2 regions of the Thermodesulfovibrio autotrophicus genome follow, and region 2 is predicted to be linked to the other one. Evidence: riboswitches for the same ligand, from Rfam matches in the RefSeq annotation. Region 2 holds a riboswitch; the other holds the start of a gene.
The links. Region 2 has a riboswitch for cobalamin ahead of metE (5-methyltetrahydropteroyltriglutamate--homocysteine S-methyltransferase). Riboswitches for the same ligand answer to the same signal wherever they lie in the genome.
Positions count from the first base shown of each region.

Region 1: another riboswitch for cobalamin. It lies ahead of V4D30_RS01945 (TonB-dependent receptor); the one in region 2 lies ahead of metE (5-methyltetrahydropteroyltriglutamate--homocysteine S-methyltransferase).

Region 1 is NZ_CP144373.1:348,057-360,253, reverse strand. It holds gene uvrB (excinuclease ABC subunit UvrB) at 1-1,558, shown strand, start outside; gene V4D30_RS01985 (helical backbone metal receptor) at 1,548-2,330, opposite strand; gene cobU (bifunctional adenosylcobinamide kinase/adenosylcobinamide-phosphate guanylyltransferase) at 2,327-2,830, opposite strand; gene cobD (threonine-phosphate decarboxylase CobD) at 2,832-3,869, opposite strand; gene cbiB (adenosylcobinamide-phosphate synthase CbiB) at 3,866-4,840, opposite strand; gene V4D30_RS01965 (cobyric acid synthase) at 4,837-6,318, opposite strand; gene cobS (adenosylcobinamide-GDP ribazoletransferase) at 6,303-7,079, opposite strand; gene cobT (nicotinate-nucleotide--dimethylbenzimidazole phosphoribosyltransferase) at 7,069-8,112, opposite strand; gene V4D30_RS01950 (diphthine--ammonia ligase) at 8,106-8,765, opposite strand; gene V4D30_RS01945 (TonB-dependent receptor) at 8,753-10,732, opposite strand; cobalamin riboswitch at 10,763-10,960, opposite strand; gene V4D30_RS01940 (NAD-dependent deacylase) at 11,000-11,755, shown strand; tRNA gene V4D30_RS01935 (tRNA-Lys) at 11,782-11,854, opposite strand; gene V4D30_RS01930 (methylated-DNA--[protein]-cysteine S-methyltransferase) at 11,906-12,197, shown strand, end outside.
Region 2 is NZ_CP144373.1:1,041,161-1,053,357, forward strand. It holds gene V4D30_RS05380 (hypothetical protein) at 1-67, opposite strand, end outside; gene V4D30_RS05385 (nucleotidyltransferase domain-containing protein) at 109-486, opposite strand; tRNA gene V4D30_RS05390 (tRNA-Cys) at 503-575, opposite strand; tRNA gene V4D30_RS05395 (tRNA-Gly) at 585-657, opposite strand; gene V4D30_RS05400 (hypothetical protein) at 660-908, opposite strand; gene dapB (4-hydroxy-tetrahydrodipicolinate reductase) at 942-1,745, opposite strand; gene V4D30_RS05410 (DNA gyrase inhibitor YacG) at 1,699-1,917, opposite strand; gene V4D30_RS05415 (adenosylcobalamin-dependent ribonucleoside-diphosphate reductase) at 1,975-3,729, shown strand; gene V4D30_RS05420 (ATP-binding cassette domain-containing protein) at 3,726-4,568, shown strand; gene V4D30_RS05425 (ABC transporter permease) at 4,565-5,308, shown strand; gene V4D30_RS05430 (sensor histidine kinase) at 5,351-7,054, shown strand; gene V4D30_RS05435 (LytTR family DNA-binding domain-containing protein) at 7,029-7,802, shown strand; gene V4D30_RS05440 (carbon starvation protein A) at 7,928-9,751, shown strand; cobalamin riboswitch at 9,804-9,993, shown strand; gene metE (5-methyltetrahydropteroyltriglutamate--homocysteine S-methyltransferase) at 10,023-12,197, shown strand, end outside.

The DNA.
Region 1 (12,197 bases), 690 kb from region 2:
TATGTCAATGCACATAAACATTGAAGAAGGAATGATTACTGAAAGAGATGCACTGTTAAAAAAGCTCGTTGAAATTCTCTATACAAGAGCAGAGAATGAATTCAGAAGAGGAAGTTTTCGTGTAAGAGGAGATGTGGTTGATATTTATGCCTCCCACTGCCTTGATAAAGCTTATAGAGTTGAGTTTTTTGATGATGAAATTGATGCCATATACGAGATAGACCCACTTACAGGACGAAGGCTCAAAAGAATTCAAAGAATATTTATTCCACCAAACAGCCACTGGGTAACACCTGAGCCAAGACTGAAAAGAGCAGTTGAAACCATAGAAGAGGAACTGCAAGAAAGAATTAAATATTTCAAAGACAGAGGTGAGAATCTTTTTGCTGAAAGAATTGAAAGAAGAACCCGTTTTGATCTTGAGCTTTTAAGTCAGTTTGGGCACTGTCACGGAATTGAAAACTACTCAAGACATCTGAGTGGAAGACTTCCCGGCGAGCCACCGTTTACATTGATAGATTACATTTACGCAGGTCCTTCAAAGGGAGATTTTTTAACAGTGATTGATGAAAGCCATGTTACAGTTCCTCAGATAGGAGGAATGTATGAGGGTGACCGCTCTCGTAAACAAACGCTTGTTGATTATGGATTCAGACTTCCCAGTGCCCTTGATAATCGTCCTCTTACCTTTAAAGAGTTTGAACATAGAATGAATTATGTAGTATATGTTTCGGCAACGCCAGGTGATTATGAGATTGAAAAGTCTGGTGGCAGAATTGTTGAGCAGATTATAAGACCTACAGGACTTGTTGACCCAAAGATTGAGGTGCGTCCAGCTTCAAATCAAGTTGAGGATTTACTTGATGAGATTCAAAAAAGAGTTGAAAAAGGAGAAAGGGTTCTTGTCACCACGCTCACAAAAAAGATGGCTGAGGATTTGACTGACTACTATACAACTCTTGGCATAAAAGCAAAGTATCTTCATTCAGATATTGATACCCTTGAAAGAGTTGAAATTCTGAGGGATTTAAGACTTGGCAAGTTTGATGTTTTAATTGGAGTAAATTTACTCAGGGAAGGGCTTGACCTTCCTGAAGTATCCTTAGTTGCCATATTTGATGCAGACAAAGAGGGATTTCTCCGCTCTGAGAGATCACTTATTCAGACAGCAGGAAGAGCCTCAAGAAACGTAAATGGCACTGTAATTCTTTATGCAGACACAACTACAGAGTCAATGAGAAAAGCCATTGAAGAGACTGAAAGGCGAAGAAAGATTCAACTTGAATATAACAAAAAAATGGGTATTGTCCCAGAAACAGTAAAGAGTAAAATCAAGGATATACTATCATCAATCTACGAGAGAGACTACTTTACTCCTGATGTTGTTAAAGAAGAGGTGGAAGAATATGAACTCAGTGAAGACACATTAAAAAGGCTTGAAGCAGAAATGAAGCATGCAGCAGAAAATCTTGAGTTTGAAAAAGCAGCAGAGATAAGAGACAGGATATTTAAAATAAAAGAAAAGATGATAAAGTTAGGATTAAAGCTTAATTCTTGATTTTTACACCTGCCATCTCCCTTATTCCTTCAATTATTCTTGGGCTTAGATGGTATATTTTATCACTTATAAAGTAGATGTTTCCTTTTTTGAATGCATTCGTGTCTTTCAACTTTAAAATAAGTCTTTCATAGACTGTTTTATGCCCTGCGCCAAAAAAAATTATCTCTGGATTTAACTTTATAACTGTCTCTATGTTGATTGATGAAGTCTCTGCGATATTTTTTAGTCCAAGCAGATTCATAACCTCATTTATGTGAGATGATTTCCCAGCAACTGTAAGAGGCTCAGCCCATATTACAAATAATGCCCTCTGTCCATTGAAAGGCTTTTTTATTTTTTTAATGCTTTCTTTAAATTCACGGGCAACAATTTTAGCTTCCCTTTCCTTACCAATTGCAATTCCCAGTCTTATTAATTCATCAGGCATGTTTTTCAGAGTCTCTGGAGCATAAACATGAACTTTTATACCGAGCTCTACCAGCCTGTTGTAAACCTCCTTGGGAGTGACATCCTTTGAAATTATTACAAGGTCTGGTTTTAAAGATAGTATCTTTTCATAGGATGGATCCATCATACCTCCAGCTTTTGGTTTTTTAGTTACTTCCTGAGGCCATTTGCAGTAGTTGGAAACTGCAACAAGCCTGTCAATTGCTCCAAGATAATAAACTGCCTCTGTAACTGATGGCGCAAGAGAGATAATTCTCTGAGGCTCAGCAAAGCCTGTTGTCGCGAGAATTAAAAATGTTATAAAAGATACCAGAATCCTCATTTTATTCTTAGAGCTTTTCCTGCAATCATTAAAAAGGCTTTATCGCATATATCCATTATCCTCTGATTTGCAGTTCCTGCAATATCAATGAATTTTCTTCCAAGCTCTCTTTCAGGAATTATTCCAAGTCCAACCTCATTTGCTACGATAAATATGTGAATGCTATCTTTAACTTTTTTTAATGAATCAATAAATGATTCAGTGAACTCCTCATAATCATATCCTTCAATAATAAGATTTGTAAGCCATGTGGTAAGACAATCAACTACCACTGAAGAGTTCTCAGGGATTTTCATAATTGCCTCCATTAAATTTATGGGCTCCTCTATGGTAATCCACTGGCTGCCTCTTTCTTTTTTATGTCTTTCAATGCGTTCTTTCATCTCATTGTCAATAGCTCTTGCTGTAGCAATATAGAAAAGCCTCTTGTTTATTTCTGCTTCTTTAAGGGCAAATCTTGTTTTTCCGCTTTTTATACCACCAAGAATAAAAATAATCATATCAACTCCTTAAAAACTCTTTCATTTCTTTAAAAAATCTCTCATTCTCCGCTCTGCTCTTTACAGAAACTCTTATGAAGTTTTCATTGAGTCCATAAAAGTTTGAACAATCCCTGATGAGGACTCCTCTTTCAATCATGTACTGGAAAACGCCTTTTTTGGGAATTTCAAAGAGATAAAAATTTGCTACTGATGGAAAGTATTTGAGTTTAAGTTCATTAAGGGATCGTTCAAAAAAGTCCTTCTCACTTTTAAAAAATTCATAACTCTGTCTTTTAAAATCTTCATCCCTGATTATTTCTTCTGCTATCAATTGGGCAAGGCTATTTATACTCCATGGATGTCTATATTTTTTTATTCTTTCAACAATCTGGATGGAAGCAACAGCATAACCGAATCTCAATCCAGCAAGTCCGTAAAACTTTGTAAGGGAGCGTAAAACAATAATATTCGGTGATACTTCTCTGAAAAGACTTTCCTCTGGAACAAAATCTATAAATGCTTCATCAACAACAAAAATGGTATCTTCGTAAAGAGAGGCAAGTTTCAGGATTTCACTCTTTTCAATCAGCCATCCTGTTGGATTATTGGGATTGCAGATAAAAACCATTGCATATTTTCTTTCTTTCATTGTTTTCCATAGCATTTCAATAATTTTCTCTTTACTCAGAGAAAAAATTCTCTCAATATCGTTTATATCATTGAATTTACAGGCTCTTTCATACTCTGTGAATGTTGGTTCTAATAACAGTACAGATTCAGGCTTTAATGCCTGAACTGTAAGATATATGAGCTCTGTTAAACCGTTCCCGCATATAATCTTTTCTGATGGGATATCATAAAGCTCAGATAAGGTTCTTACAAAAGCTCTCGCTTCAGTGTCAGGGTATTTGTGGAGAAATGGAAATTTTTCAATAACCTTTTTCTTTATTTTTTCAGGTAAAGGAAGGGGATTAACAGATGAGCTCATATCTAAGATTTCATATGGAGACTTTCCTGTAAGCTCTGAAACAGTGTAAATATCGCCTCCGTGTCTCATAAAATGCTCCTGAGAACAATAGATGTTGAAATAAATATAAAGCTGCTTGTGATGATAATTTTAATGCTTAAATTAACATCTTCTCGGCTGACAATTTTTAAAATATCTCCAATAAAGGGTTTTTCAACAAAAATGCCCTCATAGTAGTTGGGACCTCCCAGTCTTACTCCTAAAGCACCAGCTATGGCTGCCTCAGGTATTCCACTGTTTGGGCTACTATGTTTTTTCCCATCCCTTAACATAGTCTTTAATGAATTTTTTCCTGAAGAAAAACCAGCGACAATAAATGAGCTTAAAACTATGAGCACTCCAGTTATTCTTGCAGGAATATAGTTAAAAACATCATCCATCTTTGCTGAAAACCATCCAAAATCTATGTATCTTTCATTTTTATAACCTACCATTGAGTCAAGAGTGTTCACAGTTTTATATAAAACTAAAAAAGGAAAACCACCAATGAAAAAATAAAACAATGGAGCAATGACCGCATCAGAGAGATTTTCAGATAGGCTTTCAATAATTGCTATTCTTATCTTTTCTTCTGAAAGATTCCCTGTATCCCTTCCAACAAGAGCTTTCAGTGAAAGCCTTGCCTGAACTAAATTTCCTTCATCTAAAAGCTTATTTACCCCCTTAGCTTCATTAATTAGACCTCTTAAAGCAATAAAGAGACTGCTGAATATGGCAAGAAAAATAAATGAAAATAGCCACGTAATATGCGAAAGTTTGCTTAAAATATCTAAAAAATAAACAAAAATAATTGAAAATAAGAAAACAATGAATGTTACTGATAAAAAAAGCAAAAAGCCTCCAAATCTGCCTGTGAGTTTCATATCTCTTAAAAATTCTTCAGTTTTTTTAATGAGTTTGCCAATTGCTACAACAGGATGGTATCTTTTAGGGTCTCCGATTAAAAAATCAATTAAAAATGCCAGAGCTACTGTCCAGCTTTCAACATAAAGTATCTTCATAGTCCTGATATTTTCCATATTTTATCCATATCAAGATGTTTTTCCATTGTTTCTGCAAGGCTATCTAAAAAAGATTCTTTAAGCTTTCTCCATGAAAAGGTATAATTAATTGGGGTTAATCCCTTTTTAGTTCTTTGTCTGTTTATTAGCCATCTTCTTAAGGCATCACTTTCAAATGCTCCGTGAATATATGTTCCCCAGACATTCTCAGAGCAAAATCCATCAAACAGTGTCTCATCTGTTACTCTTCTCTTTATTTTGAAGAGATTTAACTCTCCATAACTCACTCCTTTATGAATTTCATAACCTGTAACTCTCACTGAAGGCTCAGAACATAGATAGCCTTCAACCTGAGTGGTTATTTTCTCAGGATAAAACACTGTTTTAACAGGCACCATACCTAAGCCATCAAACTCCTTGACAGGAGTTTCAACCATATAAGGGTCCTCCAGTTTTTCACCGAGCATCTGAAATCCACCGCATATTCCGATTATTTCAACTTTATTTTTTGCAAGCTCCCTCAATGTTTCATCAATCTTTAGCTCTCTAAGAAGCTTTAAATCCTCAAAGGTTTTCTTTGAGCCGGGAATGATTACTACATCAGCATTAAACAGGTCTTCTTTTCTTAATGAATAAACTAACTCTACATCTGGCTCAAATCTCAATGGCTCAAAATCACTGAAGTTTGATATGTATCGTAGTCTTAAAATAACTATCTTTACTGCATCATCTGAATTAAAGGAAAAAGAGTTTGATAGCCTCGCTGAAACTCCGTCTTCCTCTGCTATTCCGGTTTCATCCATATATGGAAGCACACCAAGACAGGGCTTTTTTATCATCTCTTCAAGCTTTTTTATTCCTGGTAAAAGAATATCTATGTAACCTCTGAATTTGTTAATTATAAAACCTTTAATAAGTTTGTCATATTCTTCAAGAAGCTTTACAGTTCCATAAATTGAGGCAAAAACTCCACCTCTGTCAATATCTCCCACAATAATAACAGGTGCTTTAAGATAATCTGCAACAGCCATATTAACAATGTCGTTCTCAAGAAGGTTTATCTCAGCAGGACTTCCAGCACCTTCAATCACTAAGAATTCGTATTCCCTGCATAAATAATCAAGTGATTTCTTTACAGCTTCCCACAGATTCTTCTTTCCCCAGTAAAAATCATCTGATTTCAAAGTCTTATAAAGCTTACCATGAACAACAACCTGAATACCCTGTTCACCAGCTGGTTTAAGTAATACAGGATTCATATGAACTGAAGGAGTAATACCAGATGCCTCTGCCTGAATTGCCTGAGCAACTCCTATCTCTCCTCCGTCCTCTGTAACAAAACTCTGTAAACTCATGTTCTGGGCTTTAAATGGTGCAACTTTTATACCTCTTAGCCTTGCAATTCTACATAAAGCTGTAACAATCAGGCTTTTCCCACAATTTGAAGATGTTCCCTGTATCATCAATAACTTAGCCATCTCACAGACAACAAAAAGCAAAGAATAAAAACAATCTCTGTTATCTCAACAGTAGCTCCAAGATGGTCTCCTGTTATTCCGTTGAACTTAGTTTGAAAGAATTTTTTTAGAATTATTAGAAGTATGCAAAGTATAAATACAACCAGAGGCAAAAAAATAAAAATTTTTAATGTAAAGTAAATCAGTAAAAACGAAGGCAAGGATGAAGATAGAATAAACTGACCTTTATTGATTTTTCCAATAAATATAGCTCCAAGACCTGTGTTTTTTGCAGGTTTTCCATAATACATTAACGGAATTACTGACCACCTTGAAAATGTAAAGATAAAAATAAGTGTCATGAATTGATTTATCTCAATAAGTTCTTTAAAAAAAACAAATCTGCAAAGAATATCAAATACTGATACCACAACTCCTGCAACACCAACTGTGCTATCCTTCATTATTTCAAGTCTTCTCTGTATGTCCTTTTCTTTCTGACCTGTTTCTCTGTAAAAGAGAGCATCAAAGGTGTCTGAAACTCCGTCAATGTGAAATATTCCTCTCAGTGAAAATAAAAATAAAAGTAAAATAATTGAGATAACAGCAGACGAGAATATATAGTTTAATCCTTTAATCAATAAAACAGAAACCGCTCCCTCTAAAAGTCCCACAAAAGGGAAAAAAATAACTGAGCCTGCAATATTTTTTTCATTAATTTTCTCTGCTTTTAAAGGTAAAACAGTTAAAAATGAAAGAGCAATGAGAAATCTATTTATCACTTTTACTTACACCTGCCTCATCAAAAGTTGCCATCTCTCTATAAATTTTTAGCCCTGCTTCAATAACTGTCATGGCAACTGCTGCACCAGTTCCTTCACCAAGCCTCAGGTTTAAATCAACTAAAGGCTTAAGTCCAATAAAGTCAAGTGCTTTTTTATGCCCCCTTTCAACAGAGTTGTGTGAGGCAAAAATGTAATCTTTCACAGATGGATTTATACAGTAAGCAATCAAAGCTCCTGCTGTTGAGATAAATCCATCAACTATAACTGGAAGCCTTAAATGGGCACAGCAAAGGACAACTCCTGCTATTGCTCCTATCTCAGGCCCTCCAATCTTTGATAAAACATCAAAAGGGTCTGAAGCATCAGGTTTGTTTATCTTTATTGCTCTTTTAATTACTTCAACTTTTCTCTTGAAGGTTTCTTCATCTATGCCTGTTCCCTTGCCAGTAACTTCCTCAACCGGTGAATTTGTAAGAACGCTTACAACTGCAGAAGAAGGTGTTGTATTGCCAATTCCCATCTCTCCAGTAGCAAAGAGATTATAACCTTTTTGGTGATACTCTTTTACAAGTTCTATGCCGATTTCTATACATTTTATTGCATCACTGCGAGTCATTGCCATTCCTTTTGCAATATTTCCAGCTCCCTTTACAACTTTTTTTGATACTAATCCATCAATCTTTCCAAAATCGTAATCCACGCCCACATCAACAACCACAACATCTGCTCCTGCATGTCTTGCCAAAACATTTATACCTGCTCCACCTCTTAAAAAGTTAAAGACCATCTGGGCAGTAACTTCCTTTGGATAGGCAGAGACACCTTCCTCTGTAACTCCATGATCAGAGGCAAAAACAAGCACAGCCTTTTTCTTTATCTCAGGCATCGGATTTTCATAAATAGCAACAAGCTTTGCTGCAATCTCCTCAAGCCTTCCAAGGCTTCCCGGTGGTTTTGTAAGATTGTTAAGCCTTTCCCATGCAATCTGAATAAACTCTTTTTTTAATGGTTGAACTTCAAGATTTAACATCTCCATATCTCAAGAAAAAGATTTTTGTCTTTCCTTATCTTTTTTCCAAACGAAAATCTTATAGGTGACTTAAAAATCGGTCCGTCATAAACAAATGTATGATACTCTCCTTTTTCACCGCACAGATCAACATTTTCTAAGGCTTTTAAATTTTTAATGAAATCAAAATCAATTTCCCTTCCAAGCCATTCACTACCAAGAAAAGAGGAGTTTGTTGAGCAGACTATTGCTTTAAAACCAGATTTTATAAACTCTTTAAGAAGCTTTTCCCTCTCTTCATTCCACAATGGCAGAATCGCCTTTATCCCTGTCTTACCACATACCCTTTCAACCCATTCTCTGTGCTCCTCAAGGTCAATATCACCAAATACTCCTGCATCAATTCCCTGTTTTTTTAATTGCAAAAGAGTTTTTTTAAACTCCTCTTCATAGCTTTCCCATGTTGTTTTTCTTTGAATAACTGGGATGCCGATAGCTTCTGCCTGAGCTTTAATTAGCTGAGAGCTTAGTCCGTGAGAGCGGGAAAAATCTCCCTGCTCTGAAAGCATATTAACGAGATAGACCACATCAATACCATTTTTCATTGCCCTGTGGCAGGCTAATGAGCTATCCTTTCCTCCGCTCCATGAAACAAAGGCTCTTAAAATAGCCATCTCACTCCTCCAGTAATTGTTCTTCTTGGCATTGGATAATACTGAACATACTCATATGCTCTGTCAAAGAGATTTTCCACAGACAGTGTAAACTCAAGATTTTTTACTGGTCTGTATGAACCTTTAAGATTTACCACAGTAAAATCGCTTTTATCAACGACTTTTCCATAATTTTTAGATGAAGGATTCCAATCAACAACCTTCTCATCTGCATTGTAGTTGGCGATTAATCGTAAATCCCATTTATCCTTCCCAGCCATTATTCCAAACGAAGCTATGCATTTTGGTGTGTATTGAAGAGTTTTCCCATATTTTTGAATCTCCGATTCATCTTTAGTTGAGTATCTCGTATGGTATGTAAAGTTAACAAAAGGCTTAAGTGACAGACTTAGTCCGCTACTTAATCCAATATCGTATGAAATACTTCCTTCTATACCCTGAATTGTTGCTCCTGAAACATTTTTAAATGTTTGAGCATTAAGAATGCTGTCATAATAGCTTAGGATTTTATCCCTGAACTCTGAATTAAAAAATGTAAGCTCTGTATTGAGGAAATCCTTTGCATAAGAGACTCCCACATCATAGGACCTACTTTTTTCTGGTTTTAAATTAGGATTACCTAAATAATGAGTTCCCCATGAAGAAACATAGTCAGCTGCGAGCTCATCGGGTGCAGGTGCTCTAAAAGCAGTGCCAGCATTGGCTTTTATTGATAAATTCTCTATGATTTTGTATAAAATGCCTCCTCTGATGGTTACATGGTCAAGACTTTCTTTTCTTGGCTTTAAACTGTTAATACCCTCTGTTGGCAGTATTTCATTTTCAAAGTAGTCATAACGAACTCCTGCATTAAGAAAAAGTTTTTTATTAAAAAAGCTTAATCTACCTTCAGTAAACACTCCGTAGCTGTCATACTCTGAGTTGGGATTGTAAGGAGCACCTTTGTTTCTTGAGCTTTTAATCTCTATTCTGTCCCACTGCCCTCCAATTATTACTCTGTGGTCATCTATTGAGAATATCTTTTGAATGCTTGCTCCCTGTGTGGTAGTCTTTTTTAAGGTAATATCATTCGGTGTTTCCCAAGCCCCTGCTATAGAACCTTCATAATCTTCTCTTGTATCCCTTGTAAAGTAGTATCCAGCTTTTAAGGTTTCTGTTTTATACTCTAAATCAAATCTGTTTCTTTCAATGTCCTTGTAATCATCAGGGTCTGGTGAGTATCTTGCTCCAGGTGAGCCGATCTTCCATCCTTTCCAATGCTGAAATCCAAAAGATATATGTTGTTTATCAAAAAAGCTGTATCCTAAGCGGGCTGATAAAGATTCATCATTGTAGCCAGTGTTTTCTATTTTCCCATAATTTTTTGCTGAGTAGTCATCAATTGCAGAACGGCTTCCAGAGAGATAAAAATCAAAATCTCCTTTCTTACCATTTAATTCAGCCTTTGTTTTCCAGAACTGCCATGAACCAGACTCTATACCAGCTGAACCATGTATGCCTTCTTCTTTACCCTGCTTTGTGATTATGTTAATTACACCTCCCATTGCCGAAGAACCATAAAGAACTGATGCAGGTCCTTTAACTATCTCAATTCTTTCTATATCATCAATTGGTATTGTTGCAAGATTTACTGTTCCTGCACGATTTCCATTTATAAGAACGAGAACTCTGCTTTTAAGGTCATCAAAAAGGTCTGTCCAGAATCCTCTTAATCCGATTTTGCTTGTTAATAATCCCGGATATTTATGAATATGACCAATTGCTGATTCTGTAATTAAGTCTCCAGCATTTTTTGCCGTAGAATTTTTAATCTCCTCCTGTGTTATAACCTGAACAGAGTAAGGAACATCCTTTTTAGGCTCTTCAATCCTCGTAGCTGTTACAACGATTTCATCAAGCTGAGTTTCAGCTGCCAAGATTGGCTGATAGAAAAGTAAGAAAAAACAAAGAAAAAAAAGGAAAATCATGGCAAATCCCTCCCTCGAGGAGTTGGAAGCTCAAGGAGCCTCCAGCTGGACAGGTCTTCCGGCTTTGGGCTCAGACTCCTACTTGCCCGCCTTCCCGGAGATTTCTCTCCAGTGGCTTAATGGGCTTTCGTTCCCAACACGGCTGCGGGGCAGCGGGGGATTCTCACCCCTCTTCCCTTAGTCCAGCCAAGAAAGTATACAAGATTTATCTAAAACTGGTCAAATATCTTGACATAACCCAATCTTTTTGATATCTTTTAAAGAACTATGAATTTAACCTATCAGGAAAAAATTAAAAAGGCTTCACAACTTATTAAAAACTCCACCTATGCTGTAGCTTTCACTGGAGCAGGAATTTCTACAGAATCTGGAATACCTGATTTCCGAAGTTCCGGTGGACTATGGCAGAGATTTAGAATTGTAACATATCAGGAATTTATTTATGACAGGCAAGCAAGAGAAGAATTCTGGAGAATGAAAAAACAACTCATTCATCATCTCACGAATGCAAAGCCAAATAATGCACATATTGCCCTTGCAGAGCTTGAAAAAAAGGGATTTATTAAACATGTCATAACGCAGAACATTGATGGACTTCATCAGATGGCTGGCAGTAAGAGCGTCATTGAACTTCACGGGAATCAAAGAGGTGCAATCTGTCTTGACTGTGAAAAACTTTATAAAATGGATGAAGTATTGAAAATGCTTGAGGAACAGCTTGATTTAAGATGTTACGACTGTGGCGGCATAATAAAGCCAACAGTTGTATTTTTCGGAGAACCAATGCCTGAAAAAGAACTCGTTATGGCACAGCAGATCGCCAATCAATGCGACCTCATGCTCGTGATAGGAACATCTCTTCAGGTTGAACCTGCTGCTTCGATCCCGAGAATTGCCCATAAAAGAGGTGCAAAGCTTATCTTCATAAATAAGGCAGAAACAGACTGGGACTGGATAGCAGAAATAGTATTTTACGGTAGTGCTGGTCAAGTTTTAAAAGATATAGAGGAAAAAGCTGCTTAAGGCTATATGCGGTGAATAAAAATCAATGAGCCGTGCAGGATTCGAACCTGCGACCCGCTGATTAAGAGTCAGCTGCTCTACCAGCTGAGCTAACGGCCCACAAATTTAGAATACAAAAAAATAAGCTAAAAGGTCAACTTTAATTGGTTTATGTATGCTATCATAATAAAAATGTATTCTGCCTGCGTAAAAACTCCTGTTGGTTTTCTTGAAATTTTATTTGATAATTCATTAGCATTAACGAAAATATCTTTAACAAATTTTGAAAAAACATGCATTCCAGAAATTGCCTTGAATTTTGTTGAACAGCTGAATGCGTATTTTGAAGGAAAACTCTCAGAGTTTAATTATCCTGTAAACATCCAGAATGTATCTGAGTTTGATAGAGCAGTTCTTGACTTAACCTGTAAAATACCATATGCTCATACTACTACATACAACT
Region 2 (12,197 bases):
CTGGTATCTCTGTTAGAAAAATATCTGTCTCTATCAACTCCCTGAATCCTCTTTTGAAAGTATTCAATAGTTTCTTTAAGAAAATTGATTAATGTCTCAGATTTTTTCTCATTCTTTATATCCTCTCCTGAATCGTATACTCTCTGAGTCGTGAAGCACGCGACTTGCAACACTATACAAAGTTTCCTTATGAGGTTCCACAAGTGGAATTCCTTTAAGCGCTTTCTGAACTATAAAGGGTGACTCTTCTTCATCATCTAATCTCAGGATTTCAACATGCCTTTCAGTGCTCATAAGTATTTCATCTATTACTTCAATTATTTGCTCTTCAGGAACATTAAAGTATATTGCAAGGTCAATGTCTGAATGGGCATGCTTCTTTCCTGTAGCAAAAGAGCCATATATATATGCCAGCAAGATTTTATCTTCCTTTCTTAATTTTCGGAGGAGATTATAAAGATTTTCTAATTCTTTATCAATTTGCATGATTTATTTTGTTAAAAGGCGACGGCCGGATTCGAACCGGCGCATGGCGGTTTTGCAGACCGCTCCCTTAGCCGCTTGGGTACGTCGCCAATAAAAAAAGCGGGTGGCGGGATTTGAACCCGTGACCCCAACCTTGGCAAGGTTGTGCTCTACCAGCTGAGCTACACCCGCAATTAATTAACTCTTTTTTTAGGATCAAGAGCATCCATGATTTTCTCAAAGATCTCTAACTGCTGTTCCATATTATCTAATTTTAATTCTAACTCTTTTATCCTTCTGTTTGCAAACTCTTCAAGTGCTTCAGCTTTTTTTAATAAATTTTCACGCATTTCTTCAAAATCTCTTATAAGTTTGTTAATCTTTTTGAGCTCTCTTTTCTTTTTCCACTTTTTAAAAAAAGACAGCATATAAAAAACTATCATAAAATCCGTCTTTGTGTCAATAATGGAAAGCCTCTATTTTATTCCGAGCACATCTCCCATATCATAAAGTCCAGCTGGCTTTCCATAAAGCCAGATTACTGCTCTTAATGCACCTCTTGCAAATGTATCCCTGCTTGATGCTTTATGCACTATTTCAATTCTTTCTCCCAATCCACCAAACATAACAGTATGCTCCCCAACTATGTCTCCTGCTCTTACTGTCTGAATTCCTATTTCCTTTTTTGTTCTCTCTCCAATTATCCCTTTTCTTGCATAAACAGCAACTTCGTCAAAATCTCTTCCCAGTGCTTCAGCAATAACCTTTGCCATTTTTATAGCTGTTCCACTGGGTGCATCCTTTTTCATTCTGTGATGAGCCTCAACAATTTCCACATCATAGTCATCTCCAAGAACTTTTGCCACATCCTTAAGAATCTTGAATAAAAGGTTCACGCCGATACTCATATTAGGTGAGAGCACTATGGGGATTTCCTTTGCTGCTTCCTGAATTATGGAGAGTTGTTCATTGCTGAATCCAGTTGTTCCAATAACCATTGATTTTTTGTGTTTTCTCACAGTTTCAAGATGCTCTAAAGTAGCTTCTGGATTTGTAAAATGCACAACAACATCAGTATCATCAATGACTTTTTCAATATCATCAACTATTTTTACTCCAATCTCGCCTAATCCTGCAACTAATCCAGCATCAATCCCCAATTTTGGATTATTTTTTGATTCTACAGCTCCAACAATCTTTATCTCTGGGTAATCCTTTGAAAGGGCAACAATTCTACTGCCCATTCTTCCTGCTGCGCCACATACTGTTAATTTTATCATCTTTTTCCTCCTCTATGTTTGTGGTTTCATCTACTTCTTCAACCTTTATTGAATAGTATTCATGAAACCAGTTCCATAGGTCAATAATTTTACAATTCCTTGAGCAAAAAGGTCTCCATGGATTGTTTTTGTATTCTACAGTTTTACCACATACGGGACATTTAATTTTCATGATTAAATTTTAATTTTTCATCTTCTAAAGTTGCAACTAATGTGTTAAACTATTTCAATGGTTTTTACAGATAGGGCAAAAACTGTTCTGGAAATAAGATACTTACTTAAAAATGAAAAAGGTGAAGTCATTGAAACTCCTGAGCAGATGTTTCATCGTGTTGCCAATTATGTTGCTCAGGCAGAAGAGCTTTATAAAGAAAATTCTTCTGAATGGGCAGAAAAGTTTTATGAAGTTATAAGTTCCTCAAGATTTCTTCCCAACTCTCCAGCATTGATGAATGCGGGCAAGCCAAAGGCTCAGCTTGCTGCATGTTTTGTTTTGCCTGTGGAAGACTCAATTGAGGCAATATTTAAAACACTTAAAGATGCTGCATTAATTCTTCAAAGTGGTGGTGGAACAGGATTTAACTTCTCCCGTTTAAGACCAAAGGGAGATGTTGTTCGCTCAACAGGTGGCATTGCAAGCGGTCCTGTTTCATTCATGAAGATATTTGATAAGGCTTCTGACATAATAAAGCAGGGTGGAGCAAGAAGAGGTGCAAATATGGGCATATTGAGAGTTGATCACCCTGATATTCTTGAGTTTGTAAGAGTTAAAAGATTTGAAAGTTTAAGCAACTTCAATATCTCCGTTGCTGTTACAGATGCTTTTATGGAGGCTCTTTTTAAGGATGACTACTATCCATTGATAAATCCAAGAAGTGGTGAGGTTGTAAAAAAAGTTAAAGCAAAGGAGATCTTCAATGAAATTGTTGAGTCAGCATGGGAAACAGGAGACCCTGGAATAATTTTTATAGACACCATCAATAAATACAATCCAACTCCTCATATAGGACAGATAGAAAGCACAAATCCCTGTGGTGAGCAACCTCTTTTACCCTATGAAGCATGCATTCTTGGCTCAATTAATCTATCAAAGTATGTAAAAGATGGAAGCATTGATTTTCAAATGCTTGAGCATGATGTAAAGGTGGCAACAAGATTTCTTGATGATGCAATTGATGTTACCCACTATCCTGTGCCTGAGGTTGAAAGGATGCATAAGGGAAACAGAAAAATAGGGCTTGGAGTAATGGGTTGGGCAGACTGCCTTGTGGAGCTGGGGATTCCTTATAATCATAAAAAAGCCTTTGCGCTTGCTGAAACATTAATGAAGTTTATAAGTGAAAAATCCCATGAAGCATCTCAGGAGCTTGCACAAAAAAGAGGAGTTTTCCCAAATTTCAAAGGCTCTTTATGGGATAAAAGAGGCATCATGATTAGAAATGCCACCACAACAACCATTGCACCAACAGGAACAATATCAATAATTGCTGACTGTTCAAGCGGAATAGAGCCTTATTTTTTGCTTGCTTACAAGCAGAGAATTCTTGATACAGAGTTTGAGATAATAAACAAGTATCTTATAGATTTTGCTCAAAAACAGGGATTTTACAGCGAAGAATTCATAGATGAGCTTAGGAAAAAGGGAACTCTAAGAGGCATAAAAGCAGTTCCATTAAAAATAAAGAGACTTTTTAAAACAGCCCTTGAAATCACTCCTCAGGAACACATTGAGATGCAGGCAGTATTTCAGAAATACACAGACAATGCAGTATCAAAAACCATTAATCTTCCTCAGAGGACAAAAAAGGAAGAAATTGGAAAAATATTTATTCTTGCCTATAAAAAAGGACTCAAGGGAATAACAATTTTCAGGTATGGTTCAAAGACAGGAACGCTTCTTAGGGTAAGTGATGCCCATCTTACAGAATGCTGTGAGACAAAAGGAAGACCACCAAGAGTAACCAAACTTCACGATGCCGTATGATTAAACTTGAAAGCGTCTCAAAAAGTTATGGAAATTTAAAGGCGCTTCAGTCTCTTAGTTTTGAAATAAAGAAAGGTGAGATTTTCGGACTTCTTGGTCCAAATGGAGCTGGCAAGACAACCACTGTAAAAATACTCACAACCCTTACAAAGCCGGATAAAGGAGAATGTTTTATTGACGGAATTGATGTTGTAAAAAATCCATTTGAAATAAAAAAAATCATAGGAGTTGTGCCTCAGGAAAACAATCTTGAGAGGGAGCTTACTGTTTATGAAAACCTTCTTATCTATGGAATGCTACACAGGGTAAAAGAGCTTAAAACAAAGATTGATGAGATTCTTAAAGCCATGGAGCTTACAGAGAAAAAGCACTCTGTTGTATCAACCCTTTCAGGAGGGCTTCAGCGAAGAACACTTCTTGCAAGGGCATTGCTGGCTAATCCCAAGGTTTTATTTCTTGATGAGCCATCAATAGGTCTTGACCCCCACATAAGAAGACAACTCTGGCAGATCATAAGAAAGATAAAGTCTGAAGGCAGAACAGTGCTTCTTACAACCCACTACATTGAAGAAGCTGAGGCACTCTGTGACAGGGTGGGTATTCTATCCCATGGAAAGTTGATTGCTCTTGGCAGCCCTTCAGAGCTTAAGAAAGATGTTGGTGAGTATGTGGTTGAGTTTACTGATAAGGAGGGAAGACTGATAAGCGAGATTTGCCACAGTAGAGAACAGGCATATGAGATTGCAAAACAGAGAAGTGATGGGGTAATGATAAGAAAGTCCAATCTTGAAGATGTTTTTGTAAAGCTTACAGGAGAGAGAATTAAGGAAAGGCAATGACAGGCTGGTATCCTGTTTTCATTAAAGAGATGCTTCAGTTCAAGCGAAAGCTTCTGAGACTTGGATACATTTTCTCAGCCATGATGGCACCGATTATTTATCTTATTACATTTGGGCTTGGACTTGGAAGAACAGTAAAACTCTCTGAAGGAACTGATTATTTAACATTTTTACTGCCCGGTCTTGTAGCAATGAGTTCAATGAATAACTCTTACTCATGGGTTGCAAGCTCTCTTAACCTAAGCAGACTCTATTTCAAGACATTTCAGGTTTATATTCAGTCACCCATAAAGCCTTTTTCCATAATGATAGGAGAGGTTCTTGCTGGAATGGTAAAGGGAGTTTTTGCATCTCTTCTTATAATTGCTGTTGGCTTTGTGGTGCCTTCAAAATTTTCCATAAATCTGATTTTTGTTTTAACCCTGCTACTCAATTGCTTTATGTTTGCCTGTCTTGGTGTTATAACAGGAATGATAACAAAATCCCATGAAGACACTGCCACATACTCAAACTTTTTCATAATGCCAATGGCTTTTTTCAGTGGAACATTTTTCTCAGTTGAAAGAATCCCAATGATTTTTAAGCCAGTAATCTACATAATGCCCCTGACACATACGAATATTTTAATAAGAAAAACTTTTATTGACATGGATGGAGCAGTCTCTCTGTGTGTTATTATTTTTTACTGTGTTATTTTTTTTGTGATAGGTTCAAATTTAATGAAAAAATACAGTGAGTGAAGCAGTAGCCAATATTTTTAATTTTATTTTATACTTTAAAAAATGGATATTCTTGAATTAACTCTGATACTGTCTCAAAGGCTTGGTATTATAGCAACAGTAGCTTTTATCCTTTCAAGAATGCCTGCTCTGGGGAGAGTTCTTTCAAGAAAACCTTCAACTAAGGATAAATTAATTCTCACATTTGTCTCAGGAGGGCTTGGAATACTGGGGACATTTGGAGCAGTTGAGATTCACGGAGCACTTGCTAATTCAAGAGTTGTTGGTGTTATGGTGGGAGGTCTTCTTGGTGGTCCATTAGTAGGAGCAGCAGCAGGACTTATTGCAGGTGTTCACAGATACTTTGTTGGCGGATTTACAGCTTTTTCATGTGGATTGTCAGCAGTCGTTGAAGGGTTTCTCGGAGGTGTTGTTTACAGGTACTGGAGGAAGGGATTAATTCCATGGCATGTGGCATGGCTGGCAGGATTTGCCGGAGAAATTATTCAGATGCTTATTATTCTTACCTTTGCAAAACCTTTTTCAGAAGCAGTAGAACTTGTCAAAATTATTGCAATTCCAATGATTACTGTTAATTCCATAGGTGTGGCTATATTCATGCTTATAATAAAGTCTGCAGTGGAGCATCAGGAAAGAGTAGCTGCCATGCAGGCAAAAGCTACATTAAATATTACCAATCTCATACTTCCCCATCTAAGGCAGGGACTTAATGAAAATTCAGCAGGCAAAATTGCTGAAATTATACTTGATACTCTGGGCGTAGCAGCAGTGGCGATAACTGATAGGAAAAAAATTCTTGCCCATGTTGGCACAGGAAGTGATCATCACCTTGCAGGTCATCCTTTACTTACAAAAGCAACACTGAATGCAATTAAAACAGGAGAAATTCAGATTGCCAATAAAAAAGAGGAAATTGGCTGTAGCAATCCCAAGTGCAGATTAAGCTCTGCTGTAATTGTTCCTCTGAAAAGAAGACAGGAAGTGATAGGTACTCTTAAACTTTATCATGAAAGGGAAAACAGCATTACTTCTGTTAATCTTGAGGTGGCAAGAGGACTTGCCCACATATTTTCAACGCAGCTTGAAATAGTTGAACTTGAAACGCTTGCAAGACTTAAAACAGAGGCAGAATTAAAATCTCTTCAAGCACAGATTCATCCCCATTTTATCTTCAATGCCCTGAACACGATAATTTCTCTTATAAGAATTGAACCTGCAAAGGCAAAAGATCTTCTTCTCAATTTAGCAACATTTTTAAGATACAGCTTGAAAAAAGAAAAGGAAATACCATTAAGAGAAGAGCTTTCCTATGTGGAAGCTTACCTTTCCATAGAGCAGGCTCGTTACAGAGATAAGCTCATTGTCAATTACTATATAGAGCCAACAGTAGACCTTGACATACCTGTGCCTCCATTTACAATTCAGCCACTGGTGGAAAATGCTGTAAAACACGGATTAAAGCCAAAAATTGAAGGCGGTGAGATTTTAATAAGAATTCTTGACAATGATGATAGCGTTGTAATTTCTGTTGAAGACAATGGCGTGGGAATAAGTAATTCTCTTCAGAGATTGTCAGAAAAAGGCTCTGGACTGGGCTTATATCTTGTTAATGAAAGATTGAAAAGATTTTATGGAGAAGAAAGCACTCTTAACATACAAAGCTTTCCAGGCATTGGCACAGAGGTTACATTTAAAATTCCTAAAAAATACGCTTTAAAAGATGTTGTTTTCAGCTATAGTAGTTGATGACGAACCCTATGCAAGGGAAGAGTTGATTTACATCCTTTCCCAGTTTGATTCCTGCAGGATAATAGGACAGGCTGGTAATGCAAAGGATTGTATCTCTCTATATTCAAAATTCAGACCTGATGTAGTCTTTCTTGATATTGAAATGCCTGATATGTCAGGAATTGAAGTGGCAACACAGCTTGCGAAGTTTAGTAATCCACCTCTTATTGTTTTTGCAACAGCCTATGATGACTATGCAGTTGAAGCTTTTGAGCTCGGAGCAGTTGATTACATCCTTAAACCCTTTGAAGAGAAAAGAATTGCTAAAACAATCATGAGAATAGAAAATCTTAAAAGCAATCAGGCTGAATGGAATGAGGCTGTAGGAAGACTTTCTCAATTTCTTGAGAAGAAAAAGATTTTTAAAAAACTTCCTGTCCAGCAAAGAGCAGGTGTTATAAGTTTTGTTCCATTTATGGATATTTTGTACTGCGAAGCAAGCGAAGGAGGGGTAAAAGTTATTACAGTAAAAGATGAATACTATTTTGATGGCACTCTTACAGAACTTGAAGCAAGACTTAAGGATGAAGGATTCATGCGGGTTCATAAAAGTTACATTGTAAATTTAAAGAGGATTGAGGCGGTCCTGCCATGGTTTAAAGGCACTTACTGGCTTGTTATTGAAGGTAAAAAAAATCAAATCCCTGTAAGTAAATCAATTGTTAAGGAACTTAAAGAAGTTCTCGGAATAAAGTGTAGCAGTTAATTTCCATTTAACTTCCATTTTTTCCATTCATATAAAGTTTTCTTCCATTCATAAATTTTTCATTGTTCATAGATTCATTTCCTTATAGAATGATTTCATAAAAACAAAAAAGGAGGTGTGGCTTTATGCATGCGTTGGTGCTTGTAATCATAGCAGCATGCGTTTTTGTGCTTGCCTACAGGTTTTACAGTGCCTTTATTGCTGCAAAGGTTCTTGCTCTTGATCCAAATCGTCAGACTCCTGCAGTAAGGCTTAACGATGGAAGAGACTATGTCCCGACGAATAAGTGGCTTATTTTCGGACATCATTTTGCAGCAATAGCTGGTGCTGGTCCTTTAATTGGACCTGTTCTGGCAGCACAGTTTGGCTATCTGCCAGGATTCTTATGGATTTTAATTGGAGGAGTTCTCGCAGGTGCTGTTCATGACATGGTTGTTCTCTTTGCATCTGTAAGGCATAACGGAAAATCTCTTGCAGAGGTTGCTAAAGCTCAGATAGGACCTGTATCTTACTGGCTTGTTCTTGTGGCAACCCTGTTTTTATTAATTATCGTTCTTGCTGGTGCTTCAATTGCTGTTGTTAATGCACTTTTTAACAGTCCATGGGGTGCTTTTACTGTAGGAGTAACAATTCCAATTGCTCTTTTTATAGGAGCTTATCTTAAGTGGCTAAGACCTGGAAAGATTGTTGAAGGAAGTATTATTGGTGTTGCACTCATTATTCTTGCTGTTGTTCTTGGTCCTGTAATTAAGGAATCTGCTCTTGCACCCTATTTTACATTCAGTAAAAAAGAGCTTTCCGTATTAATCCCAGTTTATGGATTTTTTGCTGCTGTTTTGCCTGTCTGGTTACTACTTGTTCCAAGAGATTATCTAAGTTCATACATGAAATTCGGCACGATGTTTTTGCTTGCTATTGGCGTAATTCTTGTTAATCCATTAATTCAAATGCCTGCTGCAACACAGTTTATCTCTGGTGGAGGACCTGTCATTCCAGGTAAAGTCTGGCCCTTTATGTTCATTACAATTGCCTGCGGTGCGATTTCTGGTTTTCACTCCCTCGTATCATCTGGAACAACACCAAAGATGGTGGCAAATGAAAAGGATATAAGAGTAATTGGTTATGGTGCAATGCTCACAGAGAGCTTTGTTGCTCTAATGGCATTAATAGCAGCAACAGTGCTTCCTACAGCAGACTACTTTGCCATAAACAGTCCACCAGCAGCATTTCAGAAACTTGGCATGCAGGTTCAGGACCTTCCATTTCTTTCTGCTTTGGTAGGTGAAGAACTTGCAGGTCGCCCTGGTGGAGCAGTATCCTTAGCAGTTGGAATGGCTGATATTTTCTCAAGAATTGGTGGATTAAGACATTTAATGAGTTACTGGTATCATTTTGCCATCATGTTTGAAGCTCTGTTTATTCTAACTCTAATTGATGCTGGTACAAGAGTTGGAAGATATCTTATGCAGGAAATTGGCGGAGCAGTTTATCCAAAACTCAGAGACTATAAATGGTGGCCCGGTGTAATTGGAACGAGTGCGATATTTACATTTTGCTGGGGATACCTTCTTTATACAGGAACAATCTCAACAATATGGCCTCTCTTTGGTGTGAATAATCAGCTTCTTGGTGGAATGGCACTGGCAATAGTGACAACTTTACTTTTGAGAATGGGTAAGGCAAAATACATATGGGTAACAATGGTTCCAATGGTATTTTTACTTGTTACCACCATTGTAGCTGGTTATCAAAATATCGTGAATAATTATCTACCAAAAAATAATTACCTGCTTGCTGTGCTCTCTGCAGTAATGATTGTAATGGTCATACTGATTGTGGCAGACTCAGTAAGAGTGTGGATAAGCATATTGAGAGGTAGAACCCCTCTTATTAAAGAAACAGAAGAAACATTTATGAAAGAAGCTCCCACAAAATATCTATCTGAATAAAATCAGTAAATCGGGTGGTAATCAAAAAACCACCCGATCTCTTTTCATTTGACAAAAAAAATCCGATTAAGGTATTTTCAAAATTGCTGGATGTAAGGGAAGAGGGGTGAGAATCCCCCGCTGCCCCGCAGCCGTGTTGGGAACGAAAGCCCATTTAAGCCACTGGAGAGAAATCTCTGGGAAGGCGGGCAAGTAGGCATTAGCCCAAAGCCGGAAGACCTATCCAGCCTGAAAGCCTTTGGCTTTTAGAATACCTCGCGGGAGGAATTAAATGACCGTTAAAACAACTGTCTTTGGCTATCCCAAGATTGGTCCTCAAAGGGAGCTTAAAAAAGCCTTAGAGCAATACTGGAGTGGAAAAATCTCTCAGAGGAAGCTCATTGATGAGGCTGAAAAATTAATCATCTACAATGCAAAGACCATTGCTCAGTATGAGGTTGATATTATTCCATCCAATGATTTTTCCCTTTATGACTTTATCCTTGACCTTTCAGTCATGTTTAATGTTATTCCTGAAAGATTCAGAAAAATTGAAGACCCCCTGGAAAGATACTTTGCAATAGCAAGGGGCTCAGCAGATGCTCCTGCTTCAGAGATGACAAAGTGGTTTAACACAAACTATCACTACATTGTCCCTGAAATTGAATATGGCACAGAGTTTGAACTCATAGAAAACAAAGCATTAAAAGAGTATGAACTTCTGAAGAATAATCTTAATCTTAAAACTAAGCCTGTGATAGTTGGTCCCTTTACCTATCTTTACTGTGCAAAACTAAAGGACTATGCCTATTTTCTTGACAGAATAGCTTCTGTTTACATGGGAGTTCTTAAAGAGCTTGAAGAATCTGATGTTGAGGAGGTCCAGATTGATGAGCCCGCAATGGTTATTGATTTAGACAATAATGATACTCAGGCAATCATAGATTGTTACAGAAAAATCACTTCCGGGCTTAGCAAAATAAAACTCTATGTTCAAACTTACTATGAATCTCTATCACAGTATGAAAAGATAGTTTATGAACTGCCAGTTCATGGCATTGGATTTGATTTTGTTGACGGCAAGGAGAATCTTGAGAACATCTCAAAATTCGGATTTCCGAAGGATAAAACATTAATTGCAGGAGTTGTCTCAGGAAGAGACCCTTGGAAAACAGACTTTAAAGAAGCTTTAAAAATTATTGAGACTTTAACAAAGTTTACGGAAAATATAATTCTTTCCAACTCCTGCCCTCTCATGCATCTTCCAGTGACTGTAAAAAATGAATCCTTGCCTGAAGAAATCCTCTGCCTGTTAAGCTTTGCCAATGAAAGGCTTGATGAGCTTGCAGTGCTTAAAACAGCAATAAATGAAGGGAAGGCTCCTTCAGAGCAGAATTTATCCATGAAATTCACTAATCCTGAAGTTAAGAAAAAGATCTCTCAGATTGATGAAAATGCTCTGTGCAGAAAACCCTCTTTCAGTGAGCGATATGAAAAACAGATGGAAATTCTCAAACTCCCTGTCTTCCCAACTACCACAATAGGAAGCTTTCCTCAAACTCCTGAGATAAGGAAAGCAAGGGCAGATTACAAAGCAGGTAGAATCTCTCTTGAGGAGTATGAATCCTTTATCAAAGATGAGATAAAAAAGGCAATTGAGATTCAGCAGGAGATCGGGCTTGATGTTTTAGTTCATGGAGAGTTTGAAAGAACAGATATGGTTGAGTTCTTTGCAGAGCGTCTTCAGGGATTTGCCATAACAAAAAATGGATGGGTTCAGTCATATGGCTCAAGATGTGTAAGACCACCAATAATTTATGGCGATGTATGGAGAGAATCCCCCCTGACTCTTAAAGAAACACTTTATGCCCAGTCTCTCACTGAAAAGCCGGTGAAAGGAATTCTTACTGGACCTGTTACAATACTTCAGTGGTCCTATCCGAGAAAGAATGTTTCAAAAAAAGAAGTTGCCTATCAGATTGCTCTTGCTCTCAAGGAAGAAGTAGTAGAGCTTGAAAAAGCTGGTATAAAAATCGTTCAGATTGATGAGCCTGCTTTCAGAGAGGGAATGCCTCTTAAAAAAGCAAAGGTTGATGAATACTTTGACTGGGCTATAAAAAGCTTTAAAATTGTTACTTCTTCTGTAAAAGCTGAAACCCAGATTCACACCCATATGTGCTACTCTGAGTTTAATGATATAATTGATAAAATCTATGCAATGGATGCTGATGTGATATCAATTGAAGCATCAAGAAGCAAAGGAGAGATTCTAAAAGCCTTTGAAAAATTTAAGTATGACAGAGGCATTGGAGTTGGAGTGTATGATATTCACTCTCCAAGAGTTCCCTCTACTGAGGAGATGATTGAAATTGTTAAGCGGGCAGTAAAGCTTATTGATAAAAGACTTTTCTGGATAAACCCTGACTGCGGACTTAAAACAAGAGCCTGGCAAGAAACCATTCCCTCA